3 regions of the Methylobacterium oryzisoli genome follow, and region 2 is predicted to be linked to each of the others. Evidence: riboswitches for the same ligand, from Rfam matches in the RefSeq annotation. Region 2 holds a riboswitch; each other region holds the start of a gene.
The links. Region 2 has a riboswitch for cobalamin ahead of ACKUB9_RS15340 (TonB-dependent receptor). Riboswitches for the same ligand answer to the same signal wherever they lie in the genome.

Region 1 (4,606 bases), on a different contig from region 2:
ATCGGTGAAGGACAGGGCCACGACGTCGCCGGGCGTCTGGCCCAGATCCACCGCCGCCTCGCCCTCGTCGAGGGAGACCGTATCGACCCGCAGGAGATGCATCAGGCGTCGGACCCGGGCACGAGGCGCGGCCGGGGTGGAAAGACGACGCCGTCGTAGACGTCGCGCAGCGCCAGCCCCATGCCGAACTCGGGCAGATCGACCGTCTCCTCCAGCCCCGCCACCAGCCGCCGCGCCCACGCCCCGTCCGCGCCGCGCGACCAGACGGCGATCTCGGGGGCGTTCGGCTCGACGAGGAGGATGTGCGCCAGGGAGGCCACGGTCTTGTACTCGCCGACCTTGTCGAAGGTGTCGAAATCGCGCGTGCTCGGCGACAGCACCTCGACCACCAGGCGGGGCTCGGCGGCCGTCAGCCCGTTCGGGTCGCGCGCGCCGCAATCCAGGCCGAGGTCCGGCCGGCGGATCTGGCCGGGCAGCGTCTCGATGCTGCCGTCGCCGGTGAAGGGGCGGCACGGCCCGCCGCGCAGGCGGGTGCGGAACTCGGCCAGCAGGTTCACCACGATGTCGTCGTGGACGTGGCAGACACCTGCCATCAGGCGCACCGGCTCCCCGCCCACGAGTTCGTAGCGCGCCTCCTGGCGCTCCTGCCAGGCGAAGAACTCCTGCACGGTCCAGCGCCGCGCCGCGGGCTCCGGCATCATGCCCTCCTCAAGGCCCGGGGCGGTGCCCCGGGACTCCGGCGGCGGGCGTCGCGCCCCCCGCGCTCCCGTGATCCTAACCCGTCAGGGCCGCCGTGACCGCATCCCGGTCGAAACCCTTGAGGCCGATCACCACGAGGCGCCCGTCGCGGTGCTCGCCCGGCCGCCAGGGACGGTCGTAATGGTGCGCCACGCGCCGGCCGACGCCCTGGACCACGAGGCGCATCGGCTTGTCGGCCACGGCGCAGAACCCCTTGATGCGCAGCACCCCCGGCACCTCCGCCGCCCGCGCCACCCGGGCCGCGAGGTCGTCGGGCGAGCCGGCCGCCCGCACCGGCACCGCCGCGCTCTCGAAATCGTCGTGGTCGTGGTCGTCTTCCGTCTCGTGATGCGAGGGCCGGGAGGCGAGGTCGCTCTCGGCGCCCGCGTTGAGGCCGAGCAGAATTCGCGGGTCGATGGCGCCGTGGGCCGTCTCGACGACCTTCACGGCCCGCGGCAGCTGGGCCTCCACCTCGGCCCGCACGCGGGCGCGGCTCTCGGCGTCGAGGAGGTCGCCCTTGTTCATCACCACGAGGTCGGCGCAGAGGAGCTGGTCCTCGAAAACCTCCTCCAGCGGGTTGTCGTGGTCGACCGATTGGTCCGCGGCGCGCTGGGCCGCCAGCGCCTCGGGATCGTCCGCGAAGGCGCCCGCGGCCACGGCCGGTCCGTCCACCACCGCCACCACGCCGTCCACCGTCACCCGCGAGCGGATCGCCGGCCAGTTGAAGGCCTGGACGAGGGGTTTCGGCAGTGCGAGGCCGGAGGTCTCGATCAGGATGTGCTCGGGCGGCTCGGGGCGGTCGAGCAGGCGGTTGAGGGCCGGCACGAAATCGTCCGCCACGGTGCAGCAGATGCAGCCGTTCGGCAGCTCCACCACCGCGTCCTCGTCGCAGCCCGGCACCCCGCAGGAGGCCAGCAGCGAGCCGTCGAAGCCGACATCGCCGAACTCGTTGACGATGATCGCGAGGCGCCGTCCGTCGTTGTGCTCGACCACGTGGCGCACCAGCGTCGTCTTGCCGGCCCCGAGGAAGCCCGTGACGATCGTGCAGGGAATTTTTTGGAGGATCGTCATGCGGACCTGACCGGGGCGGGAGGGATGCGGGCGACGACGCCCTTGCGGAAGGCCTCGGGGCGCTCGCGCCAGGGCACGAGGCCGTCCGGCGTCGCGGCGTAGCGCGCGAGCCCGTCGAGGATGGTGTCGGCGGCGCTCAAAGGATCGAGGTCGCCGTACACGTAGGTCCAGCGCCCCGGCGAGGCGACCGCCACCGTGCAGGGCCGCTTGCAGACGGACAGGCACTCGACGGCCTCGACCGCGACGGGCGCGCCGCGCTCCGCCAGGGCCGCGGTGAGCGCGTCGAGGAGCCGGGCGCCCGCGCGGGGGCCGTCCGGGTCGTCGCCGGCGGCCCGGCAGGTGGTGCAGACGTAGAGGGTGAGGCTCATGCGGCGGCTCCCGCCCGGCCGCGCGCCACCGCCTCCCAGGCCCAGCCGAAGGCGAGTCCGAGCACGGCCCAGAACGCGAAGGACACCGCGAGGGAGCGGGCGGCGAACTGCGCCGCCATCGCGGCCGGCAGCGCGCCGCCGCCCTCCCCGGCATGCGGCGCCCCCCAGAGGTGCGGCGCCACGATCAGCACGAGGGCGAGCGCGGCGGCGAAGACCCCGCGGCGGGTCGCCAGGAGGTAGAGCCCCGCGCCGGTCGCCAGCGCGGTGGCGAGCCACCATGCCTGGCGCAGCTCCAGCGCCTCGCCGCCCATGCCGGGCAGTTCCGGCGGCAGGCCGATGGCGGGCGCGAGGCTCGCGGCGAGGAAGCCCCCCACCGCGAAGCGCAGGCCCTCGCCCGGCGTGATCCGCCGCCCGTCCGCGACCAGGATCGCGCCGAGGAGGAGCGCGTAGCCGACGCCGCTCACCAGCGTGGCGAGCGCCGTGAAGGCGAGGCGCGGCAGGCCGGGGCCGGGCTGCCACGCCTCCGCCGCGGGCGCGGCCTCGGCGGAGGAATGGCCGGAATGGGCCAGGATGATCAGCGGTGCCGCCTGCGCGTGCGGGGCGCTGCCCTGCTCGTAGCGCTCGGCCCGCAGGATCAGCGGCGAGGTCAGGGCGAATTGCAGCCCCGAGGCCACGCAAGCGGCGAGGAAGCCGGCGACCAGGGCCGCCGACAGCAATCGGATCGTCATGATGGGAACCCTGCGGGGAGCCGGGAGGCCCGGCCCGGCGTCAGTGGCAGGGGAAGTTGTGGGCGTGGCGCCAGTCGTGGGCCGCGTTGTGGAGCGCGGCGGCCGGCGAGAACCCGGACACGAAGAGCAGGCCCAGGCCGAGGAAGCCGGCGACGAGCACCGCGGTCAGCCGCTCGCCGGCGAGCGCGGGGGAGAGGGTACGGGTGATGGCGACCATGACGAACTCCTGCCGCCCCGCCGGCGGCGTCGAGAGGATGCGGGTGACGGCAGGTCTCCTGGCTCGCGGCGTTCTTCGCATCCCACCGCCTTCCCGGATCGCTCCAGTGGCCGAAGGCGGGCGCGCGCCGCTCACAGTTGCGGGGGCAGCCGCGGCTCCCGGAGCGGATCTCCGTCCCGCGTTCCCTTTTCACCTCGTCGCCGAGGCACCGTCGGGCGCGACCGTAGCGACAAGGACCCGGGCTTGCAATCCGCGCCCGGCCGCCCGAGAGGGTTTCGGGGCTGGACTTGAGGGGCAGGTGGTGGCGCAGGACGGATCGGGAACGCCGCGGCTCACCCTGGTGCTCGGGGGCGCCCGCTCGGGCAAGAGCGCCTACGCGGAACGCCTGATCGAGGCGCTGCCCCCGCCCTGGCTCTACGTCGCGACGGCGCAGGCCTGGGACGACGAGATGCGGGCGCGCATCGCCCAGCACCGCGCCCGGCGATCCGGCGGCTGGGAGACCCGGGAGGCGCCGCGCGACCTCGCCGGAGTGCTGGACGGTACGGAGCCCGGCCGGCCGGTGCTGGTGGATTGCCTGACCCTGTGGCTCACCAACGCCCTGCTGGCCGAGGCCGACCGCTCAGAGGCCGGTCTGGCCGCCGAGACCGCCGCCCTGGTCGAGGCCTGCGCACGCCATCCCGGCCCGCTGGTGCTGGTCTCGAACGAGGTCGGCCTCGGCATCGTGCCGGACAACGCGCTCGCCCGGCGCTTCCGCGACGAGACCGGGCGGCTGCACCAGCGCCTCGCGGCGCTGGCCGACCGGGTGGTGCTCACCGTGGCGGGGCTGCCCCTCGTCGTGAAGGGAGAGTGAGAATGGAGACCGACGAGGAGGCCGCGCGCCACCGCGCCAAGATGGCCAAGCGCAAGGCCGTGCAGGACGCGGAGGTGGCGGGCAAGACGGTCGAGAAGGGCCTGCTCATCGTCCATACCGGCCCCGGCAAGGGCAAGTCGACGGCGGCCTTCGGGCTGATGCTGCGGGCGCTCGGCCGCGGCTGGCGCGTCGGCGTCGTGCAGTTCATCAAGGGCGCCTGGGAGACCGGCGAACGCTTCGCCCTCGACCGCTTCGGCGATCAGGTGGCGTGGCACACGATGGGCGAGGGCTTCACCTGGGAGACGCAGGACCGCGCCCGCGACGTGGCGGCGGCCGAGGCCGCCTGGGCGCAGGCCCGGCGGCTGATGGACGATCCCACCATCCGCCTGCTGATCCTCGACGAGCTCAACATCGCGCTGCGCTACGACTACCTGCCGCTCGACGCGGTGGTGGCGGCGCTGAGCGCCCGCCGGCCCGATCTCCACGTCGTGGTCACGGGCCGCAACGCCAAGCCGGAGCTGATCGCCGCGGCCGACCTCGTCACCGAGATGGCCGTCGTCAAGCACCACTTCGCGGCGGGCGTGAAGGCCCAGGAGGGGATCGAGTTCTGATCCTCCCGCCCTTCCCTCGCCGG
Region 2 (4,606 bases):
AAGACGGCGCCGAACCGGTAGCTGACCGCGCTGAAATCCTTGGAGAAATCATTGGCCGGATTGCGCAGGTCCTCGCGGCGGACGGTCGGCGCATCGTAGCGCACGCCCGCGATCAGGGAGAGCTGATCCGTGACGATCAGCCGGTCCTCCGCGAACAGCGCGTACTGGTCGGAGCGGGTGGCGTAGCCGGGGCTGGTTCCGTTCACCCGCAGGAACGTGCCGGGCGAGAAGACGTAAGGATTGACGAAGCTCGTTCCGCCATAGGGCGAGTTGTTGGTGTGCAGGAAGTCGATGTGGTTGACGTCGAAGCCGACCACGACCTCGTTCCTGAGCCCGAACAGGCTGCCCCGGAACGTGGCGTCGAAGCGATTGCCGATCTGCTCCTGGTCGTGGAAGATCTCGATGTAGTCGGAGCGCCGGATCAGGCCGCTGGCCGGCACGAAGGCGTAGATCTCGGCGTTGCGCCAGCGCCGCTCCGAGGTGAGGTGATAGGCCGTGTTGCGGATGGTCACGTCCGCGCTGGGGGTCCACTCGGTCTTGAGCTGGGTCCAGTTGTCCTTGAAGATGATCCGGCTGTCGTCGACGTTGTAGTTGCTGAACCGGGTGCGCGGATCGATGCGCCCGCCGATGAGCGGGGTGCCGAAGTAGCGCAGCGGCTCCTGATAGCCGTAATCGTGCGAGAGCGTGAAGGCGAGGTCCGGCGTGGCCTGGAACAGCAGCGCGCCGGAGATCGCGAGGTTCGAGAAATCGCCGTTCTGCCGCAGCCAGCCGTCGGCCTGGTTGCCGCTGACGTTGAGGCGGTAGAACAGGCTCTCGCCCAGGGGACCGCCCGAATCGAAGGCGAGGCGCTTGACGCCGTCCGAGCCCAGCGCGGCGCGCGCCGCGTTGATCGGGACGAGGGTCGGCTTCTTGGGCACCACGTTGATGATGCCGCCGATGGCGCCGTCGCCGGAGAGCACGGAGGCGGGACCGCGCAGCACCTCGATGCGGTCGACGTTCCAGGTGTCGAACGGGTAGGTGATGGTGCCCGCCCCGACGTAGAGGCGGGTGCCGTCGTAGAGCTGCATCACCGAGTTGACGCCCGCGAAGCCGCGGGAGGTGTAGGAGTTGAAGCCGTTGCCGGGAGCGCCGAGCGTGGTGATGCCGGTGGCGTTCTGGGTGATGGCCTCCTGCACCGTCTCCTGCCCGCGCTCGCGGATCTTCTGCCCGGAGATGATCTCGATGCTGGCCGGCGTCTCCAGCGGCGAGAGGTCGAGGCGGCTGCCGCTGCGGTTCGGCGTCGCGAGGTTGAGCCCGGCCGGCGCAGCCGTGTAGGGCGTGGGCGCCAGCAGGGTCACGCCCGAGCGCTGCCCCGCCACGGTGATCTGGTCGAGTGCCACGACGCTCCCACTGGGCGCCTGTTCCTGGGCCTGCGGGGTCGCCGGCGCGAGCATCGCGGCGGTCGACAGGAGCAGCGCGGCCCGCAGGCGCGGGCGCGGCGGAAAAACCGCCGGGGGGAAGAGGGAGAACACGGGTGAGCCTCGGGAGACGGCAGTGGCACGTCACCGCGAGCGAGGTCGGGCCGGCGCGAGCGCCCGCTTCGACACGCATCGGGACACCCCGCCCGGCGCGTTTCGCGTGTGACCACGGCTGACGGCAGGTCTCCTGGCTCGCGGGTCAGGGCCCGCCACCGTCTTCCCGGGTGAGGCACCCAGTGACGTCGGTGGTGGCAGGCTCGCCGCTCACAGTTGCGGGGACAGCCGCGGCCTCGGGCCGGAGCCCTCACCGCGTTCCCTTTTGATCCCCGAAGGGAACCGTCACAGCTTGTGTTGCAGGCCCCTGTCCGGCGGTCAAGGCGCACGGCGCAGGATCCGAGAACCCGTGTCCCGTGAAGCACGGGCCATCCACACCCGCGTCGCGCGGGGCAGCGGGCAGAAAAAAAGGCCGTTCGCGAGGAACGGCCCGAAGTCTAGGGAGGAAACGCCCAAGGAGGGCAGCGAGACCGCGACGCCATCGCGATCTCGCAATGCACAATTTAAGGCGCGGCGCACAAACCGCAAGCGGAATTTAACGCCCGGCCCCGCATCGCGTGCATGCCCGCCTCACGCCCCACGCATCAGCTCGGCTATTTCGCGCTTCAGGTCGTCGCGCAGGTCCTCGCGCTCCAGCGCGTAGGCGAGGTTGGCGACGAGGAAGCCGAGCTTCGAGCCCGTGTCGTAGGTCTTGCCGCGGTAGCGCATGCCGTAGAAGGCCTGGGTCTCGGCCAGCCGCTTCATCGCGTCGGTGAGCTGGATCTCGCCGCCCGCGCCCTTCTCGCCCTTCTCCAGGATGCCGAAGACCTCGGGCTGCAGGATGTAGCGGCCGGAAATGATGAAGTTCGACGGCGCGGTGCCCTTCGGCGGCTTCTCGACCATCCCGGTGATCCGGAAGGTGTCGCCGTACTCCTCGCCGACGCTGACGATGCCGTACTGGTGGGTCTGGTCGGGAGCGACCTCCTCGACCGCGATGATGTTGCCGCCGTGGCGCTCGTAGGCGGCGAGCATCTGCTTCATGCTGCCCCGGCTCAGCATGTCGGGCAGGATCACCGCGAAGGGCTCGTCGCCGACGATCTCGCGCGCGCACCACACCGCGTGGCCGAGGCCGAGCGGCGCCTGCTGGCGGGTGAAGCTGGTCTGGCCCGCCTGCGGCAGGTCGCGCTTCAGCTCCTCATAGGCCGCCTGCTTGCCGCGCTCCTGAAGCGTGCGGTCGAGTTCGAAGGCAATGTCGAAATGGTCCTCGATCACGCCCTTGCCGCGGCCGGTGACGAAGATGAAGTGCTCGATGCCGGCCTCCCGGGCCTCGTCGACCACGTGCTGCACCACCGGCCGGTCCACGACCGTCAGCATCTCCTTGGGCACCGCCTTGGTGGCCGGGAGGAAGCGGGTGCCAAGGCCCGCGACGGGCAGGACGGCTTTGCGAATCGGCTTCATCGTGCGTGATCCGGTGGAACGAGTGGGGGACGGGATGACCCGCCGCTGCCCCAGCCATACCCTGCCGCATCGCAGCGGGACAGGTCATTGACGCCAGGGCGAGGCCGGCTAGTGATCGGAGCGCACAAGCGCGGGAGCGGGGCATGGCGGTACTGGTGACGGGTGGGGCCGGGTACATCGGCAGCCACATGGTTCTGGCGCTGCTCGATGCGGGCCAGGACGAGGTGGTGGTGATCGACGATCTCTCCACCGGCTTCGCCTGGGCGCTGCCGCCGGAGGTCACCCTGGTACACGGCGACATGGGCGACCAAGCCCTCGTCGCCGAGACGATCCGCCGCCACGAGGTCGATGCGATCGCGCATTTCGCGGCCAAGATCGTGGTGCCGGATTCGGTCACCGACCCGCTCGGCTATTATTTGAACAACACGGTCAAGTCGCGCGCCCTGATCGAGACCGCGGTGCGCGAGGGCGTGCGCCACGTGATCTTTTCCTCCACCGCCGCCGTCTACGGCGAGCCTGCCGTGGTGCCGGTGCCCGAGGACCTGCCGACGAACCCGATCAACCCCTACGGCCGCTCGAAGCTGATGACCGAGTGGATGCTGGCGGATGCGGCGCGCGCCCACGGCCTCGCCACGGTGGTGCTGCGCTACTTCAACGTGGCGGGCGCCGATCCGCGCGGGCGCTCCGGCCAGTCGACCCCGAACGCCACGCACCTCATCAAGGTGGCGACGCAGGCCGCGCTCGGCACCCGCAGCCACATGGAAGTCTTCGGCACGGACTACCCGACGCCGGACGGCTCGTGCCTGCGCGACTACATCCAGGTCTCCGACCTCGCCGACGCCCATCTGGTCGCCCTCAACCACCTGCGCGGCGGCGGGGAGAGCCTGACGCTCAACTGCGGCTACGGCCAGGGCTATTCGGTGCTGGAGGTGATCCAGGTGGTCAAGGAGGTGTCGGGCCGCGATTTCGAGGTCCGCCTCTCGCCGCGCCGCCCCGGCGACCCGTCGCAGATCGTCGCCGAGGCGCAGCGCATCCGGGATCTCGGCTGGACGCCGAAGAACGACGATTTGCGCGCCATCGTCTCGCAGGCGCTCGCTTGGGAGGCCTCCCTCGCCACGCGCAACCAGCGCTGAGGCGATGCGCCGGCTGCTGTTCGCGCCGCTCCTGCTCGTCGCCGTCCTCTCCGGGGCCGCCGCCCAGCCGGACGCCTTCCGGGCCTGGATCGAGGGGCTGTGGCCGCTGGCGCGCGAGCGCGGCGTGTCGCGGGCGACCTTCGACGCGGCGTTTCGGGACGTGCCGGGCCCGGACCCCGCCGTCCTCGCGCGGATCCGCCGCCAGGGCGAGTTCGGCCGGCCGGTCTGGGAGTATCTCGCGGGCGCGGTCTCGACCGGGCGGATCGCCCGTGGCCGGGCCGAGGCGGCGCGCCGGGCCGAGACGCTCGCGGCCATCGAGGCGACCTACGGGGTGCCCGGGCCGGTGCTGCTGGCCTTCTGGGGCATGGAATCGGATTTCGGCGGCGGGACCGGCGGCACCTCGGTGATCCGGGCCTTGGCCACGCTCGCCCAGGCCGGCCACCGCGGCGACCTGTTTCGCGACGAACTCCTCGCTGCGCTCACCATCCTCGAGCGGGGCGAGGCCAGCCCCGCGACCCTGCGCGG
Region 3 (4,606 bases), on a different contig from region 2:
ATCCCGGTAGTTGCGGTCGCGCGAGACCGTGCGGTTGTCGGCCGCGATGGCGCGGATCTCGGCCGATTCGCCCTCCAGCGTGCCGGTGTTGAAGGAGGTGGCGAGCCGCATCTGCCAGTCGGCGTCGAAGCGGTGGTCGACGCGCACCTGCATGGTGTCGTTGGTCTGATAGGTGCTCTGGCCCGGCTCGCCGAGGAAGCGCGAGATCGGCAGGACGCCGAGCTGCCGGTTGATCGCGATGACGCCGCGATCGAACACGATGCGGTTGCGCAGGAACTCGGTCTCGACGGTGATCGTCGTGTCCGGCGTCACCTGCCAGCTCACGACCGGGGCGACGAGGAGCCGGTCGCCGTCCACGAAATCGCGAAAACTTCTTTGGCGCCCGGCCGCGAGGTTGAAGCGGTAGAGGAGCGTGCCGTCCTCGTTGAGCGCGCCGCCGGAATCCACCGTGCCGCGGACCTGCCCGAACGAGCCCCAGAGCCCGCCCATCTCGACGAAGCGCTCGCGCGTCGGCTGCTTGGTGATGATGTTGACGAGGCCGCCGGGATCGCTGCGCCCGAACAGGCCGCCGCCGGGGCCCTTCAGCACCTCGATCCGCTCGACGTTCTGGGTGTCGGGCGGGGGCGGGAAGCCGCGGTTGAGCGGGAAGCCGTTCTTGTAGAGTTCGGAGGTGGTCACGCCGCGGATCGCGTAGCTGAAGATGGTCAGGCCGCCGAAGTTGTTCTGCTGGGCCACGCCGGGCGTGTAGGCGAGCACCCGGTCGACGCGGGTGGCGTTGAGGTCGGTGATGACCTCGCGCGGGGCGACCGTCACGACCTGCGGCACGTCGCGCTGGGGCGTGTCCGTCTTCGTGCTGCTGACGGCCCGGTCGGCGCGGAAGCCGGGCGTCGGCCCGATCAGCCCGATGGATCCCGCCGCTACGGGCGTCGCCGAGGAGCGGCCCTCCACCGCGATCTCGTCGAGGGCGATGGTCGCGTCCTGCGCCCGCGCCTCGGTGCCCGCCGCGCCGAGCGCCAGGGCGGCGACGGCCCAGCACCGGCCGCGGGGCCGGGACGGTCGCACGGCGATGCGCGATGCGGGACGCTGGACCAGGGGACGGGCACTCACTGACGCGCTCGCGGTTGTCGAGCGGGGTGCCGGGCGGTCGCAGGCGGGGCGGGCGCGAGGCGCCGCGTCGTCCATGCGCCGGCCCGGGGCACCCCGCCCGAGAGACGTGACCGTGCCAAGGCAGGTCTCCTGGCTCGCGGGTCGTCGCGCCCGCCTGGCCTTCCCGGTGCGGAGCACCAGTGGCCGGGGCGGCAGGCGCTCGCCGCTCACAGTTGCGGGGGCAGCTTCGGCTCGGCTCGCGGGAGCCCACCGAATTCCCTCTTCGCTCACGGGCGCAACCCCGTGAGAACCTTGACGATCGGACAGTCACTCCGCCGCCGCCCGGGGTCAATCGGCGGGGAGCGGTTTGTAACAGTGTTACATTCTCTGTGTCCTCAGGAGCACAGCCGTCCGGGCTGCGCACCGGGCGCCCGGGCGGCGCGCCGGGGATTCCGTGAACCGCGCGGGCCGGGTCGGGCGGGTTCGGAGCGGCTGCCACAACATGACCATCAATGGTTGCCACCCAGATATCGCTCGCCTTCCGCGTGTATCTGGATCGTATCCATGCCGCCGCTCTTCTTCCTCCATCTTCCCAAGACGGGTGGGACCAGCCTGCGCTACACCGCCCACGAGGTCTTCCCGCAGGAGAAGATCTTCATGCTGTATGGGAAAGATAGCCCGACGACCCATCCCTTCGCCAACGACGTGATGTACTGCCGGCAGGGGATCGCGATCGGCGAGCAGCTGCGACTGATCTCGGATTACCTGATCGAGCACGAGATCGCGTTCTATTCCAGTCACATGAGCGCGGCGTATCTGCCGTGCTTCGATCCCGGGCGGGCATTCTCGCTGTTTCGCGAACCCTACGACCAAGTGCTGTCCTACTACGTCTTCCAGAAGAAGCACGGCCGAACGACCCAGAGCCTCGAGGCGTTCATCGAGGAGCCGCGCAACCAGAACGTTCAGACGCATTCCTTCGGCAGCGCAGACTTGGAGCGGATCGCCCTCGTCGGCATCCTGGAGGAGTACGAGGCTTTCGTGGCGCGGCTGAATCAACGCTTCGGCCTGTCGTTCCAGGCCGTGCACAAGAACGCCCGCAGTCTCGCCTCGCGCCTCATCGGGCCGAAGCCGAGCCCGGCCCTGCGCGCCTATATCGAGCGGCTGAACGCCTCCGACATGGATCTCTACCGCCGCGCGGCGTCGCGCTGGTCCCTGCTCGCGCGCGAGGCCGCCTGAGCGGGCGTCAGCCCTCCAGCGCCATCACGCCGCCATTGGCGATGACAGAGCGGGTGAGCCGGTCGGCGCCGAGTTCGCCGCCCGAATAGCCGAGCAGCTCGGCGAGCCGGTCGCGGGCGCGGCAGACCCGGCTCTTCACGGTGCCGACCTTGCACTGCATCAGGGCGGCGGCGTCCTCGTAGGAAAGATCCCCGACCGCGATCAGCAGCAGCGCCTCGCGCTGCTCGGCCACGAGCTTGTTGAGCGCCGCTTGGAGGTCCTGCACGTCGAGCCGGTCGCCCTGGTTGGGCGCTGTGGTGAGACGGGACGAGTAGACGCCCTCGCCGTCCTCCACCTCCCGCGAGCGCTTGCGGTGCTCGGAGTAGAAGGCGTTGCGCATGATCGTGAACAGCCACGCGCTGAGGTTCGTGCCGTCCTCGAACCGGTTGCGGCTCTGCCAGCCCTTGAGCAGGGTGTCCTGCACGAGGTCGTCGGCCCGGGCCGGATTGGCCGTGAGGGTGAGGGCGAAGCGGCGCAACGCCGGGGCGGCCGCCAGGAGGTCGTCGCGGAAGCGGTCCTCCTTCGGCGCGCCGAGCGCGGCCAGCGCGGCGTCGAGCCGGCCGATCAGGCCGGTGAAGGCGGCCGGCGGCTCGATCTCGCCGAGCGCCGCGTAGGCGTCGCGCAGCTGGCGTCCGAGATGCTCCTGCACGGCGGGTGGCAGGGTCGGGGGCGATGCCGGGGCGGGCTTGGTCCGCCCGGTGGGAGATGAGTCGGTCATCGGTCTGCACGCTGGCGCGGGGTTCCGGCAAGCTAGACCATAAATGTGCGCAGCGCGAGGGCGAATCGCCACTCACAGGTGCGCGATCGCACATGATAATTGATAAAACAGAGGCCGATCCCCAGGGGATGCGGGGATCGGCCTCGCTCTTAGGGCCGGACGGACCAGCCGTCCGGCCATCGCATCAGAGCTTGCTCTTCACCGTGTCGGCGGCGTTCTTGATGCCGTCCTTGGCATCGCCGACCGTCTTCTGGGCCTCGCCCTTCATTTCCTGGGCCTTGCCCTCGGCCTTCAGCTTCTCGTCACCGGTGACGTTGCCGATGCCCTGCTTGACGTTGCCGGCCGCCTCGTTGGCGAGACCCTTGATCTTGTCCGTCGTGCTGCTCATCGGAAACTCCCTTAGGTCCGAGCGGTGCCCGGTTCAGGACAGACGAACGGTCGGGCCTCCGGATGGTTCCTCAGTTCCCAGGAGAAAGACGCGGGCCGCTGCGATGTCGGGTCATCGAACAGCCACTCAACCGGCCCCGGAAGAAAAGCTGCGATTGTAGATCTGCATCGGAATAGGTTCGGTGTTACTGATTGTATCTGTAAGTTTTATCCATGTATCCAACAATTTTGCTTGGCGATAGGCAATGATGCTGGAAATCAAAAATCCATCTGCTATAGAATACTCAACATATCAGATGGGAGGAATAAGATGACCCAGGAAAAAAGCAGGATTTCGGATCGAATGTCGCGTTCCTTTGGATCATATTCGCCCGATCGGGGTTCTCGGTGGCGCGCTCTGGGGTCGGGATGTGTTTTGGTGCTGCAAGAATTCTAGGTGGGCGTGATGGATGGCAGAGTGCCCAGGGACACCGGAAGCGGAAATGATCGGCGAAACTGAAGAGCCGGATGACGGTTGGAGCGGTCAGGAGACGCCCGCCGTCGCTCAGATCGTCGGTCGGGACCTTCAAAAATCGGAACTTCGCTACGACTGGAAGACCGGCGAGGGGTACATTGCCCTCTCGCAAGGGATCCCGCCCGGCTTCGCCGACATCGCCAAACCGCTGACAGAGAGTGTCTCGCGCCAGTTGCGCACCGGCAACGACGCCTCGCGGCCGCCGGACAGGCCCCCTCTTCTACCGCTGACGCGAATACTGGCTGCCAAGCCGGGCATGGAGTTGGCGTGAGAGGGCGACGTTCCAGGAAGCGGACTCCGTCAAGTGGCAGGCCTGGGATGAGGTTCAGTCGCGGCTGCACATGCGGCCCAGGGGCGTCGGGGTCACGCGCTGCGGGGAGGGGTACGGGCTGAAGGTCGTGCTGCCCCGGGTCCCGGACGACCTGCCGCCCGCCTTCCTCCTGGGCGTTCCGGTGACGTACGATGTCGACCGGGATGGCCCGCGGCTTCTCGGGTCCGCCCCCGCGTGGCGGCGCAAGCTCGATCAGCGCTAGCGGACCGGAGACAGGACCTCAGGGAATCCGACGACGGGCGGTGGAGCGGTCCGCCCACGGGAGCCGGGCCGAACGGCGCAGAGCCCTTCGGCT

Region 1: linked by a shared signal. The riboswitch ahead of ACKUB9_RS21045 (CbtB domain-containing protein) and the one ahead of ACKUB9_RS15340 (TonB-dependent receptor) in region 2 are both predicted to bind cobalamin.
Region 3: linked by a shared signal. The riboswitch ahead of ACKUB9_RS06720 (TonB-dependent siderophore receptor) and the one ahead of ACKUB9_RS15340 (TonB-dependent receptor) in region 2 are both predicted to bind cobalamin.

Annotation. Positions count from the first base shown of each region.
Region 1 covers NZ_JBKIBX010000024.1:32,465-37,070, forward strand. Annotated here, with positions in the region: gene cobN (cobaltochelatase subunit CobN) at 1-102, opposite strand, end outside; gene ACKUB9_RS21025 (Uma2 family endonuclease) at 102-698, opposite strand; gene cobW (cobalamin biosynthesis protein CobW) at 775-1,809, opposite strand; gene ACKUB9_RS21035 (DUF1636 family protein) at 1,806-2,177, opposite strand; gene ACKUB9_RS21040 (CbtA family protein) at 2,174-2,905, opposite strand; gene ACKUB9_RS21045 (CbtB domain-containing protein) at 2,946-3,122, opposite strand; cobalamin riboswitch at 3,154-3,350, opposite strand; gene cobU (bifunctional adenosylcobinamide kinase/adenosylcobinamide-phosphate guanylyltransferase) at 3,424-3,972, shown strand; gene cobO (cob(I)yrinic acid a,c-diamide adenosyltransferase) at 3,975-4,583, shown strand.
Region 2 covers NZ_JBKIBX010000014.1:28,649-33,254, reverse strand. Annotated here, with positions in the region: gene ACKUB9_RS15340 (TonB-dependent receptor) at 1-1,433, opposite strand, end outside; cobalamin riboswitch at 1,618-1,813, opposite strand; gene ACKUB9_RS15335 (UTP--glucose-1-phosphate uridylyltransferase) at 2,082-2,948, opposite strand; gene galE (UDP-glucose 4-epimerase GalE) at 3,092-4,081, shown strand; gene ACKUB9_RS15325 (lytic murein transglycosylase) at 4,086-4,606, shown strand, end outside.
Region 3 covers NZ_JBKIBX010000005.1:8,866-13,471, forward strand. Annotated here, with positions in the region: gene ACKUB9_RS06720 (TonB-dependent siderophore receptor) at 1-1,182, opposite strand, end outside; cobalamin riboswitch at 1,210-1,416, opposite strand; gene ACKUB9_RS06725 (hypothetical protein) at 1,651-2,322, shown strand; gene ACKUB9_RS06730 (sigma-70 family RNA polymerase sigma factor) at 2,330-3,079, opposite strand; gene ACKUB9_RS06735 (CsbD family protein) at 3,264-3,467, opposite strand; gene ACKUB9_RS06740 (hypothetical protein) at 3,949-4,251, shown strand; gene ACKUB9_RS06745 (hypothetical protein) at 4,322-4,513, shown strand.